3 regions of the Staphylococcus sp. GDH8C109P genome follow, and region 2 is predicted to be linked to each of the others. Evidence: riboswitches for the same ligand, from Rfam matches in the RefSeq annotation. Region 2 holds a riboswitch; each other region holds the start of a gene.

Evidence for each region. A riboswitch is a leader RNA that binds a small molecule or an ion and turns the genes downstream of it on or off. The one in region 2 is predicted to bind thiamine pyrophosphate.
Region 1: linked by a shared signal. The riboswitch ahead of tenA (thiaminase II) and the one ahead of KA867_RS10560 (ECF transporter S component) in region 2 are both predicted to bind thiamine pyrophosphate.
Region 3: linked by a shared signal. The riboswitch ahead of KA867_RS04550 (thiamine phosphate synthase) and the one ahead of KA867_RS10560 (ECF transporter S component) in region 2 are both predicted to bind thiamine pyrophosphate.

The regions. Positions count from the first base shown of each region.
Region 1 is NZ_JAESMX010000023.1:23,456-27,713, forward strand. It holds gene thiM (hydroxyethylthiazole kinase) at 1-31, opposite strand, end outside; gene thiD (bifunctional hydroxymethylpyrimidine kinase/phosphomethylpyrimidine kinase) at 24-845, opposite strand; gene tenA (thiaminase II) at 838-1,527, opposite strand; TPP riboswitch at 1,608-1,705, opposite strand; gene KA867_RS11950 (transglycosylase family protein) at 2,003-2,704, opposite strand; gene KA867_RS11955 (single-stranded DNA-binding protein) at 3,150-3,569, opposite strand; gene KA867_RS11960 (YwpF-like family protein) at 3,759-4,199, shown strand; gene fabZ (3-hydroxyacyl-ACP dehydratase FabZ) at 4,251-4,258, opposite strand, start outside.
Region 2 is NZ_JAESMX010000019.1:193,513-197,770, reverse strand. It holds gene KA867_RS10565 (ABC transporter ATP-binding protein) at 1-1,187, opposite strand, end outside; gene KA867_RS10560 (ECF transporter S component) at 1,200-1,775, opposite strand; TPP riboswitch at 1,850-1,951, opposite strand; gene graF (glycopeptide resistance-associated protein GraF) at 2,440-2,574, opposite strand; gene auxA (lipoteichoic acid stability factor AuxA) at 2,814-4,115, shown strand.
Region 3 is NZ_JAESMX010000009.1:594,608-598,865, forward strand. It holds gene KA867_RS04535 (ThiF family adenylyltransferase) at 1-360, opposite strand, end outside; gene KA867_RS04540 (thiazole synthase) at 360-1,127, opposite strand; gene thiS (sulfur carrier protein ThiS) at 1,129-1,329, opposite strand; gene KA867_RS04550 (thiamine phosphate synthase) at 1,374-1,961, opposite strand; TPP riboswitch at 2,036-2,149, opposite strand; gene xylB (xylulokinase) at 2,302-3,789, opposite strand; gene KA867_RS04560 (AEC family transporter) at 4,116-4,258, opposite strand, start outside.

The sequences.
Region 1 (4,258 bases), on a different contig from region 2:
GATCCGCCCTTAATTTTTCCAAATTATTCATCATCTAAACCAACTTCCTTCATATATGCAAAATGGTTTACTGGTCCTCTACCAAAACCAATTTCAGGTGTATGTTTAATACTAAGAGAAATAAATTTTTTTGCTTTTTGAACTGCATCAAACATAGATTTACCTTTTGCTAACTCTGCGGTAATAACGGCTGAAAAAGTACATCCTGTACCATGTGTATGTTTTGTATCGTATCTTGGTTCATCAAAAGTATATACATCATCTTGTGTAAATAAATAATCTATAGATTTATTTTCATCATTTGAATGTCCACCTTTTATAACTACACCTTTGCTACCAATTTCATTGATAAATATTTTGCCAGCTTGATAAATCGATTGTTGATCATTAATAGTAATGCCTGTAATTTCCTCAGCTTCTGGTAAATTAGGTGTCGCTATTGTAGCATGAGGCAATAAAATGTTTTGTAAGTTAGCTTTGGCATCATCATTCATTAGTGAATCACCACTTTTCGCTAACATAACCGGATCAATTACATAAGGAATATCATCGTATTTTTTTAAATATGTTTGAATAATCTCCATCATTTCTTTCGATGCAATCATACCCGTTTTCAAAGCATGTGGCAGTTCATCGGAAAATATACTTTCCATTTGCTCTGCTAACCATGTTGAATCTAGATTATGAATGTGTTGTACGCCTTTCGTATTTTGGGCCACAATACTAGTTATTGCAGCCATACCATATACGCCACATGCGTGAAATGATTTCAAATCTGCCATGACACCTGCGCCACCTGTAGGGTCTGTTCCTGCAATCGTTAATGCTATTTTAGGTTTATTCATTCGTTTGACCTCCATATAACCAATTTTCTTGTATATAAGCCATATTAAAGAAATTTCGTTCATGTATCGTACTTTGTAAGAAACAAGATTTTATTGCCCTTCTTTCTTCAATAGAAATATTTTGAGTTAACTGGTCCATTAAACCATCGAAAATATTTACCAATTCATCCATTTCTGTACTATAAAATTCAAACCATTTTGCTAAAATTGAATCTTTATTTAGTTCATTATCTTTCAAGGCTTCGTTAGCAATTACCTGATACACATACGGACATGGCGCCATTGCTGCAATTGTATATGCAGCATTTTCTTTTGAATAAGCATTGAAATACATATGTTTGATATAATGGTCTCCACTTGGTGGCCAAACTTTTTCTTGGACGATTTCATCATAGTTTTCTTGTACGTATGCCGCTAATATTTCATGTGCTTCTACTTCACCATCAACGATAAATTGGATTTGTTCTACTAAAAATTGGACTTCTTCCAATCTATTCATTTTTGGTATTAGCAATGCATATATATTTGCAAATTCCTTTAAATACGAAGCATCTGCTCTTAAATAAAATTTCAAAGCTTCGTTAGAAATCGTACCGTGTAACATTTCTTGAATAAATGAATCATTATAAATATCCTCAATAATTGGTTTTGATGCTTCTTTTAATTCCTGTGAAAATAGCAAATTTAGCCCTCCTAATTAAAAAAACTACATCCCCGTAAGAATGTAGTTTATTAATAAATATATTAGAGCAATTTCCCAAATATTAATGAACGCTACTTTCCTACGTTGGTCTTAACCAAATCAGGTTATAAGGGTCTGAATTTCTCATCTCAGCCATAAGGCTCCCCTAGTAGTTTTTATGTTGTATTTATATAAAACATATCAAAGTATACCACCTATTGCAATAAAATGGTTTATAGCAACTAAGACCAATTGATAAAAAAATTTAGCAAAAGAGAATTTATGGTGTGAATTTACTCCAAACAGTAATACAGAAATATGATTTAATTGCCACTTATGTACTTCCGATATTTGCAATAGAAAAAATGAGTTAAGCCCTAAGTTTACCTGAGCTATTTTCTATATAATAAAAAAGCTAAGACAATTAAATTGTCTTAGCTTTGTATAATAAAATAATTTGTTACATATTATTTTATTATGCAGTAACCCATTGTGAAGCGCCAACTTCGTCATATAATTTTTGAGCTGCAGCATCTTGAACTGATTCTGGTGCGTTAGCTGCTGGTTGACCTTGATATTCAGCTGGAGCTACTGAATCCCATGTACTTTGTAAGAATTGGAACTTACCTGAAGCACCTGATGATGGGTTTGTAGCATGAATATCGCCACCTGATTCACGTTGCGCGATTTGTTGTAAGTGTGCATTCACACCTGATGAACTATTTGAAGCTTCATTTGAACTTGATGATTGAGTTGAAGCTTTTGTAGTTGCTTCTTGTTGTGGTTGTTGTGTTTGTTCAGTTTGTGGAGCAGCTTGTTGAGCTGGTTGCTCAGTTTGTGCTTCTTGTGCTGGTTGTTCAGTTTGTGTTTGTTGAGGTTGTTCAACAGAAGTTGTTTGTTCTGATGAAACATCTTCACTAGAACCTCCACCAAAACTCCATGACCATGTTTGACCATCTGATTCAAAATTATAGTTTGTACCATTGAAATTAAAATTATAGTTATATGCACCCTCTTGTACAGGTGATGCATTTAATTGTTCTGGATTAGATTGTGCTAAGTTTGCTAATTCTGCTTTGTCTACACCTTGTTCAGCTGCGTCTGCTGAGTTTCCTGCTGCGAATCCTGTTACGCCTAAGCCTACTGCTAATGTTGAAGCTAATACTGTTTTTTTCATTTTTAAAAATTCCTCCTATAAGGTAAATAATTTTTTCGTTATGATTAATTTGCAAGTACAACTATAACATCTAAAAAACAGTAGCAGGTTACAGTCAAATAAAAAAGTACACCTTTTCTTTACACGGGGATTACATTTTCAAAATAGTACAAAAGCATAACTTTTCACTTCAAAAACTGCTATGAAAGTTTATACTAGTAATAATAAAAATTATGTTGTGTAATAATATTGTAATTTATCTGATTATTCTGTATTGTATTAGCCTGAATTTCAGCTTTTTTTAATACTGGATATGTTTTCGATAGAGTATGTATATTAGCTATTCCTATTGAATCATTCTTGAATAAATAGGAATAGCCTGATAGAAGTATAATTAAATAGTAGGATTAAATGTATATTAGATTTGATGGGTTAAATTAACGGGGAGTTGGGAATGCCTGAAACTTTATACAATTTCATAAATATCGTTTTCCTCTATATGAAATTTATTAATAAGTTCTTGATTTGGGACTATTGGAAGTGGATCAAAAAGTGCTTCATCTTCATTTTTAGAGCGTGGGGACATAAATTTAATAGTTTCAATAAAAACTTCTGATACAAAATGCATCTGTCCTTCTTTTTCAAATTTTCTCGATTGCATTTGTCCAGTTATACCAACTAATGAGCCTTGATTGATATATTTTTCGACATTATTAGCAATTTTTCCGAATGCCTTACAGAATAAATAATCACAAATAGTTTTTTGATTTTTATCTTTATAATTTCTTGAAACAGCTACGCAAAATGTAGCTAGTTTATTTCCCTCCTTCTCATAAATTTTAGGGTCTTTTGTTAGTCTCCCTACAATGACGATACTGTTAATCATATGTCACCTCCTTTATAAGCTAATCATAAAAAATTCATATGATTCCGTCAAAGCACATTTTTTAAAATTTAAAATAGTAATCGATTACTTATTTCTACTTTTTTCACCTTTCTCATAGAAAATTACGTTATAATAATAATATAAATGCATTTTTTGTAGAGTTTAAATTAATTAAATGGATGTGAGACGATGAAAACATTTAAAGCCGTTCGATTTCAAATCGTATCAGAGAATGGTGGCGTAACTGAGTACGAATTAGAAGATGGTGTCATTATTAATAAGGAAAACAGTGGCACTGGCTGGTTGCTTGAAATCGTCATTTCAGATTATCACTATGAAACTATGAAAGCATATATGGAAAATGAGACATTATTAGACATACGTGTCGTTATCACTAGACCTGCTAATGATCCAGCTTTGTTTGATGCAACCATTAAACATATCATTCAATTAGAAGATACAATTTCTGTTGTTTGTGAATGTCATATTTACACGTTGAGACAAGTTTACGCTGAAAGTTTATTAGAACAATTAATAGATGAAGGTTTAACTGGCGACGAATTGAAGAAATCATTTAATAGATTGATGCAATCTAAACCAAGACTTAAAGACGAAAAAATTGATAAATAAAAAATAGTGTCACAGTCTGTTGAAAACAGACTGTGACACTATTTTTATTTACTATTTAT
Region 2 (4,258 bases):
CTCAATCTACGTTTCTGACCGATTGACAATTCATACGGATGTTGTGACTGCACATCTTCTAAATTTAACATTTTAAGCATTTGTACAGTTTTATCATCAGCTTCTGATATGGAAGGGTAAATGGCTTTATTTTGGATGAAGATTTCTTTGTAAACCGAATTTGCAATAAATTGTAATTCAGGATTTTGGTATACAAGATACATATTTTTAGCAGCTTCTTTAATTTTAGTAAGTTTTTTGCCATCAAAAAACATTGTGCCATCATATTTAATGAGCTGCATGATCGATTCTAATAAGGAAGTCTTACCTGAACCGTTTGCTCCAGTAATTGTAATCCATTCACCGCTAGCAACATTGAGTTTTGGTATATCAATAAGTGCTTTTTTTCTTCTTTTTACAGACCCTTGTTCAAAAAGCAATTGATGATCGTCGACATTTTGTACATTAGTTGGTTGTAAATCTATAGGTGAGGGTGCATTGTCCCACGCTTTTGGATGCCAAACACCATATTCGGATAAAAGGTGTTCATAGTTTTTTAATATGTCAGTTGGTGAGGCGTCGCCAATAATGACACCATCATAGTTAAATAATATAACACGATCAATATGTTGCCATATATGTTCTACTTTATGTTCAACTATGATAACAGTTTTGTCTTGCCATAGGGCTTTAATCTTATTCCATAAATCTTCTGTTGATGCTACATCTAACATCGCAGTTGGTTCATCTAAAAATAAAGTGTCGGCTTGCTGCAATAATGTTTCTGCAATAGCTAATTTTTGTTTCATACCGCCACTTAAATTATTGATATATTGGTCTTTATTTACGTTTAAATCGACAGCGTCGAGTGCTGTTTCAATTAAGGCATCCATTTTGTGTCGTGGTGTTTGTAGGTTTTCTAGGACAAAAGCGAGTTCTTCATATACTTTTGGCATACAGAACTGACTATCAGGCTCTTGAAAAATAACACCACAATCATGATCAATCTCTAATTTATCGTATTTTATCGGTAAATCAATGAGATTTGGTACGATACCACTTAAAACATTTAGTAGCGTACTTTTACCTGAACCAGAAGGGCCGAGTATAAGCACTTTTTCTTTATCTTTAATATGAAGTGATAAATTGTCGAATATTTTCTTTTGTCCATTTGGGTATTTTAGACGTAGATTTTCAGTGACTATCAACGTTTATGCTCCTTATAAATTGTCATAATCTTTTTGTGTTGCAGGTCTGAATAATTTAGTTACGCCAGTTTGATCTAATATTTTCACAATATAATATGACAATAATCCAGCCACAACAATACCACTAATTAATCTAAATACGATATAAAGTGTTAAGTTCCAACCTGCAATTTCTCCTAAATAACCATAAGCAAAATCAAGAGGGAGTGTCGCAACAGATGCTAAAAATCCTGCTAACATAGCTACCATTGCCGAACGTGATTTGTATCTAAAAATAGCGAAAATAATTTCGCATGCTAATCCTTGAAGTAGCGCATAGACCATTGTGGGAATATCAAATCTTCCCATTACAATCGTTTCACCTGCACCTGCTGCAAATTCAGCTAAGATGGCAATACCAGCTTTTGGTATGATTAAGTATGCAACAATTGCAGCCATAAACCACGCACCGTATGTTAATTCTTCTAAGTGAAGCCCAGAAACCTGCACTGCTTTATATACTAAAGTCCAAATATTATAAACAATTGCAAAAACAACAGCTATAAGTACGGTTACTAAAATTTCTGATAGTTTTAAACCTTTTGACATAAATTCTCCTCCAATAAAAAAACGCACAACCATCTAGAAGTTGCGCGTTAAATATAGGCATACGGATACCAAAAACATATCACGATACACTTTCCTACGCTAGTTTAATCTAGATCAGGTTCAAAGGGTTTGAGGGTATACCTCATCTCAGTCACAAAACACCCCTAGTGCGAATATTAATTTTTAATTTTAACTATAATGTATGACTTTTAATTCGTTATGTCAAGGTCTATTCACGTTGAAATTAATATTTATAAACTAAATCGTCCAACATAATATAAGGTTAAATATAGCGCATTAGCTTAATAAATATGATGATATGGCTGTGTGGTTTTTGGTAGTTAAAAATTGTTTTGTTGATCATTAGAAATGATATAAAATTATTAAGGTAGATTACCTATCATGATAAATGCTAGGTGGTGTTTAATTTATGCTGAAGTTTTTCTATTGTTTGAATGCATCATTGCTGGGATATTGTATCGTTTGGCACCTAGGTAAGATGTTATGAGTGACTAGTGACTCGGATTATGTAGAGCATATCTTCAGGCAAACATGCACGGTAAAAAACGACATGATATCAAATAAAGGACTAATCCGTTTTTACAAACAGATTAGTCCTTTATGTTAAATAACAATGCGCATTTAGAAATCACAAACGTATATTTTAATCTAAAGTATCTTGAATATTTTTTTTCGTTTCTTCAGTGCTCTCTTCAGCAGATTCTTTCTTATCTTTTAATTTATCTTCAGCTTCTTTTGCTTTTTCAGCTGCTTTTTTATTTAATTCTTCTTTACTCATAGTTAAACACTCCTTCAATATTCAAATTACTTATGTTTTCAATATACCACTTCATTTAAAAAGTAAACAATAAAGATGTAACGGGTTATATTTCTTTGAATTTAAAATATTTGTTTAATTCATTATATTTGGTGGAAACTTGACTGTACAACTATTTTCTATCATACTATAGACTTATTTATTGATTTATTAAAGACAAGAACTAAATGTTAATATATAATAACTTTGAGGTGAATGGTATGTCTTTTTTAAAGAAACACGCTGAGATATTATATAGTTATATAATAGGCATCGTTTCGCTCTTCACAGGTCTCATCATTTTAATAAATTTATCTATGATCCATGACTTAAAGGACAAAGGTAAAATTGAATTACATATTCATAATGTTTGGGATTTTATAAATGCATTTTTTGCAGAAATCATAAGAGTTATGAGTAATTATATAGGGAATTTCCCAGTTATAAGTGCAGTGTTAATTATTTTATTTGGTATTGCAGTTATCCTACTTGGATTCACCCTATTAAGAACAACAAGATATGATTATGATGTTTCAATCTTCTTCTTAGTTACTGGAATACTGTTTTTCATTATAACACTTATTTTAATGACACAAGTTTATAGTTTTTTTGCCATCATTTTTATCATCCCATTTGTGATTCATATTGGGTATATTGTATATAAAGATGAATTAAATCCAAATCATAGAAAATATCATTATTTATTGATTATTTTCAGTTATGGCATAAGCTATTTAATTACACAAATCGTGTTATATGGAAGAATAGATAGTGACGAAATCATACCTATTGATATTTTGAGCGTAAATTCATTCTTTTTATTGATGTGGTTATTAGGTCAAATGTCAATTTGGAATTTCTTGTTTTTAAGAAGGGCACTACCTTTAACAAAACAAGAGTTAGGTGAAGAAGAACCTGAATTATCGAGAACAAGCAAAGGTACAGTTACAAACCAAACGAAAGAACATTTGAAAAGTTTACAAGATAAGACAACTGAGTTTACTCGAAAAACACGTAGAAGTGTTGATATTCAAAAATTAAGAGATAAAAAAGACAAATTTATCGAAAAATGGAAGAATATTATTGATATTCAAGAGGATGATATACCAAATTGGATGAAAATACCAAAATGGGTTAAATCAGCTTATGTAGAAATATTTTGTGGTGTTGTATTATTATTCTTTACAATCATAGAATTTAATAATAGAAATGCATTATTTGTTTCAGGTAATTGGGAAATTTCTCAAACACAATATGTGATTGAATGGATTACTTTATTATTATTGATGCTGATTATTATTGCTTATATATTAACGACATTAACAAACTACTTGAGAGATAAATTCTATTATCTGCAGTTATTTATGGTAAGTATATTATTTTTCAAATTGTTCACAGAATTTATGAATATCATGGTTCATGGTCTTTTATTGTCTATTTTCATTACGCCTATATTGTTTGTGATGTTAATAGCGGTGATTGTATCATTCATTATTAAATTACGTGAACCTTCAAAAGATTAACAAGTAAATATATTTTTAAAAGAACTGGTCTTAGCTATATGCCAGTTCTTTTTTTGTTCATGATTGTAATGTCACAAAGCATCTGATGATTTTAATGAAAAACGATACAATGTGTGAATTGAGAAAGCATTCAATTTCATATA
Region 3 (4,258 bases), on a different contig from region 2:
GATAGCAGGATTAGATTTTCTCAAAATGTGTTCAATGTTGGTGCAAGTTATTTCTTGGTATAATGCGTTGATTTTAATATTAGAATTTATATCTAATAAATGTTTTTTTAATGCTTCTACTTTAGGTACCATCATTTGTGCATCATTTTCAGTATAAGTGGCTTGCCTATGTAAATTTGATAATTCTACAATATCCATATCAATTATTGTAAGTTCGCCAACTCCCATACGTGACAATATTTCTGCACAATGACTTCCTAATGCTCCAGCTCCTACAATCATCACGTGTGTTTGTTCCAATTTACGCTGACCATTTCTTCCAAAGTTCTTATAACGTATTTGACGGGAATACCTTTCCATCATAAAAATCCGATTCCTTCTGTTGGACTTGAAGCTTGAGCTGTATACTTAACTGGTATTCTTCCTGCTTGATAACTCATTCTACCTGCTTGAATGCCCAATTTCATAGCTTCGGCCATTTTCCCTGGATCTTTCGCACTAGAAACTGCTGTGTTTAATAGAATGGCATCGGCACCTAATTCCATAGCATGACATGCATCTTTTGGTGATCCTACACCTGCATCAACTATTACAGGTACCTTAGCGCGTTCAATAATATAACGTAGATTTAAAGGATTATTTATTCCTCTTCCAGTACCAATAGGTGAAGCTAGCGGCATAATTGCATGCACACCTAATTCTTCTAGACGTTTAGCAAGTACAACATCATTTGAAATATAAGGACACACTGTATAACCTTTTTCGAGTAAAACTTTGCATGCCTCATATGTTTCTAAAGGATCGGGTAGTAAGGTTTCCTGGTCACCTATCACTTCAACTTTAATCATGTCACAAAGATTGGCGTGATTAGCAATTTCTGCAATTCTTATTGCTTCCTCCGCTGATGTTGCACCAGCAGTATTAGGAAAAGTAACAAAGTTTGATAAGTCAACTTTTGCTAAAGGATTAGGTAATTTCTCATCATATAAGTTCATTCGACGCACTGCAAAAGTTAAAACCTCTGTTTCAGATGCATCTATAGCTTCCTTTTGAATGGCTTCTGTTTCAAATTTACCTGTACCTAATAACAATCTTGAATTGAATTCAAATTTTCCTATTTTAAACATTTTATCCGCCTCCTACAAATTCTAATAATTCTAAACAATCTTTATCATTAACGATATAATCTTGAAATTGGTTTTGTTTAATTAATTTTTTATTATGTTCAACAATTACTCTCTTTTCGTCTAAACCGAGTGTCTGCAATATTTCTTGTATATTCAAAGGATTTTCAAATGTGAAATTATCACCATTAATAACGCAATGCATCATGATTCATTCCTTTCTCACTTATTGATAAGTAAATGATTAAACTATGTTGCTTCATAATTTAACCATGCTTTGTGTAAGGCTTGTACTGTTTTTATTGAGTGATTAAATATTGAAATACCTGCGATACCTTGAAACCCCTTAGGTAAATGAGACATCGTTTTTAAATTAATGCCGCCTAATGCGACTACAGGAATATCAGTTTTCAATGCCTCATTGATTTCAGTTAACGATTTAGGTGCTAACCCTTTTTTAGACTTGGTTTCAAATACGTGCCCATAAAGTACAAAATCTAAATTTAATTCTTCTGCATATTGAATCGCCTGGCGACTGTGTGTAGACATACTTATTTTTATGTCTGAACAATATGATTTCAAAGCATGAATTTGTTCATCACTTTCTCTAAAATGTATACGTGATAAGTCGCAAGATTGGAGAACATGATAATCACTGTGAATAATAATTTTATCTTTCGGAAAATGCTGTTGCTTTAGTTGATTTATCCATTCTATCGTCTCAGAAGTACACATCGGTGATCTGACGATTAGGTAATCTATATAAGGTTCAATTTCGCAATAATTAATGCAACCTTGCTTGGTTAATTTATGATAACTGGTAATCGCAATAATCATAATAATCACTCCTAAAATAAAAAAACGTTATTTTTCCAAATAGGAAAAATAACGTTAATGTGAACGGACAAATATGGTTTATAACGCCACTTTTCCTACGCCAGTACAAACTGGATCAGGTTCAAGGAATTCTAGCGTCTCACGCTAGTCTCAGCCTTTTTAACATAAAGGCACTTCCAGTGGTTAAACTTAGCTCTATTTAATTAATGTGAATTTTACATTTAATTCATGTTTAACTTAACGTAAAAACTGTATTATTTCAACCTTATATATTTTTAGCTTATTATTTTCTAGGAAATATCATGTACAAATCATGCATGATTGCTACTATATCATAACTTTAGTGAGATATTTTTAATAATTCCTTTGTTATTTCTTTAGTCTCATCGTAAGTTTTTTTGTATATTGCAAAATATTTCATATATTGCTTATGATGTTCTAAACTGGGTTCAAATACTTTATCGTATTGAATAAATTGTTGAACCATTTCAGCGACATCATTAAACCACCCTACACCTTTTGCTGCTATCATCGCTGCACCCATACTCGGTCCTTCTTCATGTTTTAATTTATATACTTTTGCGTTAAAGATATCTGCTTGTAACTGAAGCCAAAAATCACTTTTAGCTCCTCCACCAATAGAAATTATTTCTTTAATTTTTTTATCGTTTTCACGTAAATAATAGAAAGATTCATATAATGCAAAAGTGATGCCTTCAATCACAGCACGAGCCATATCTTTATTAGTATGCATATGACTTAACCCAATAAAACTTCCTCTAATGTGACTATCACCATGGGGTGTACGTTCTCCTGATAAATATGGCGCATATATTAAACCATTACTCCCCAGAGAAGATTGTTTAGCTTCATCCAAAATTTGACTATAAGTTAAACTTGGCATAATGTTTTTTTGAAACCATTTTAAACTATCGCCTGCAGCTAATATAACACCCATTGCATAAGATTTTTGAGGGAGCACATGATTAAAATGATGTATATTGTGACCATAAGTCCCTGTATTCTCAGAATCACACGCTAATATAACACCAGAAGTACCAATACTACATAGTGTATCGCCCTCACTAATAACACCTGCGCCTAATGCACCACAGGCATTGTCACCACCTCCAGCATATACTGCGACATCTTTATCTAAACCTAATTCATCTGCAACTGAATTATTAAGGTACCCTACAAAATCTTGTGATTCAATTAAATTTGGACAAAGTTGGTATACACCATAATATTCACAAATATTTTTATTCCAACACTTATGTGCTATATCCATTAACAATGTGCTTGATCCATCAGAATATTCCATATTTATCGTATCTGTGAATTTAAATCTCACATAATCTTTAGGCAGTAAAAATACATTTGCTTCAGACCAAATCAATGGTTCATTTTCTTTAACCCATAACAACTTCGTTAATGTAAAACCTTCTAAAACAGGATTATCCATGACATATTCACCAAATTGTTGTTTTATTTGTTCACACTGAAAAGTGGATCTTGTATCATTCCATAAAATGGCATTTCTAAGTGGTTGAAATTGATGGTCAAGCAACACTAAACTATGCATTTGGCCAGAAAATGATATACCTTTAACCTTCATATCTGCTAACTGTTCTGAATTCAATAAGTACTTTATACAATCTTTAGAGGCTTCAAACCAGTCTTCTGGATTTTGTTCACTAAAACCTGTTTGTTGATTAATAACATGGATAGGTTCACTAGTACCATCTAAAACGTCACCTTTTTTATTAATAGCAATGGCTTTCACAGAACTTGTACCGATATCTATGCCTAATACAATCTCTTTCACATATACCATCCTTTAATTTATAGTTATTTTTAAACTATTTATCTTCAATGTCATTCACGTTATATTTATAGCACAATATATTTGAAAATAAAAATTATCTTTATAAAGAAAATATTTTCAATTTAATTTTTATACATCAAACAAGCAACAACAATGAATGATTCACCCTTTTATATTAAGAAATGCAATGATACTGTTTTCAATGTTTTAAAATACATTAGAGTTCATACAAACTTATTAAATTTAAAACAAAATGCACCGAGATATCATTTTTTCTCAGTGCATAAAAGTATAAGTAATGATAATGCATGTAACCTTTTAAGTATCTAAAATAGTAATTTAGACGCGTAAATAACAACCACCACAGTAATTGAGCTTAATAAAGTAGATAAAAAGACAAGTTCCGCTGCAAGTTCTGGGTGATTGTCATACTCCTGAGCAATCACAGAACTATTTACTGACGTCGGCA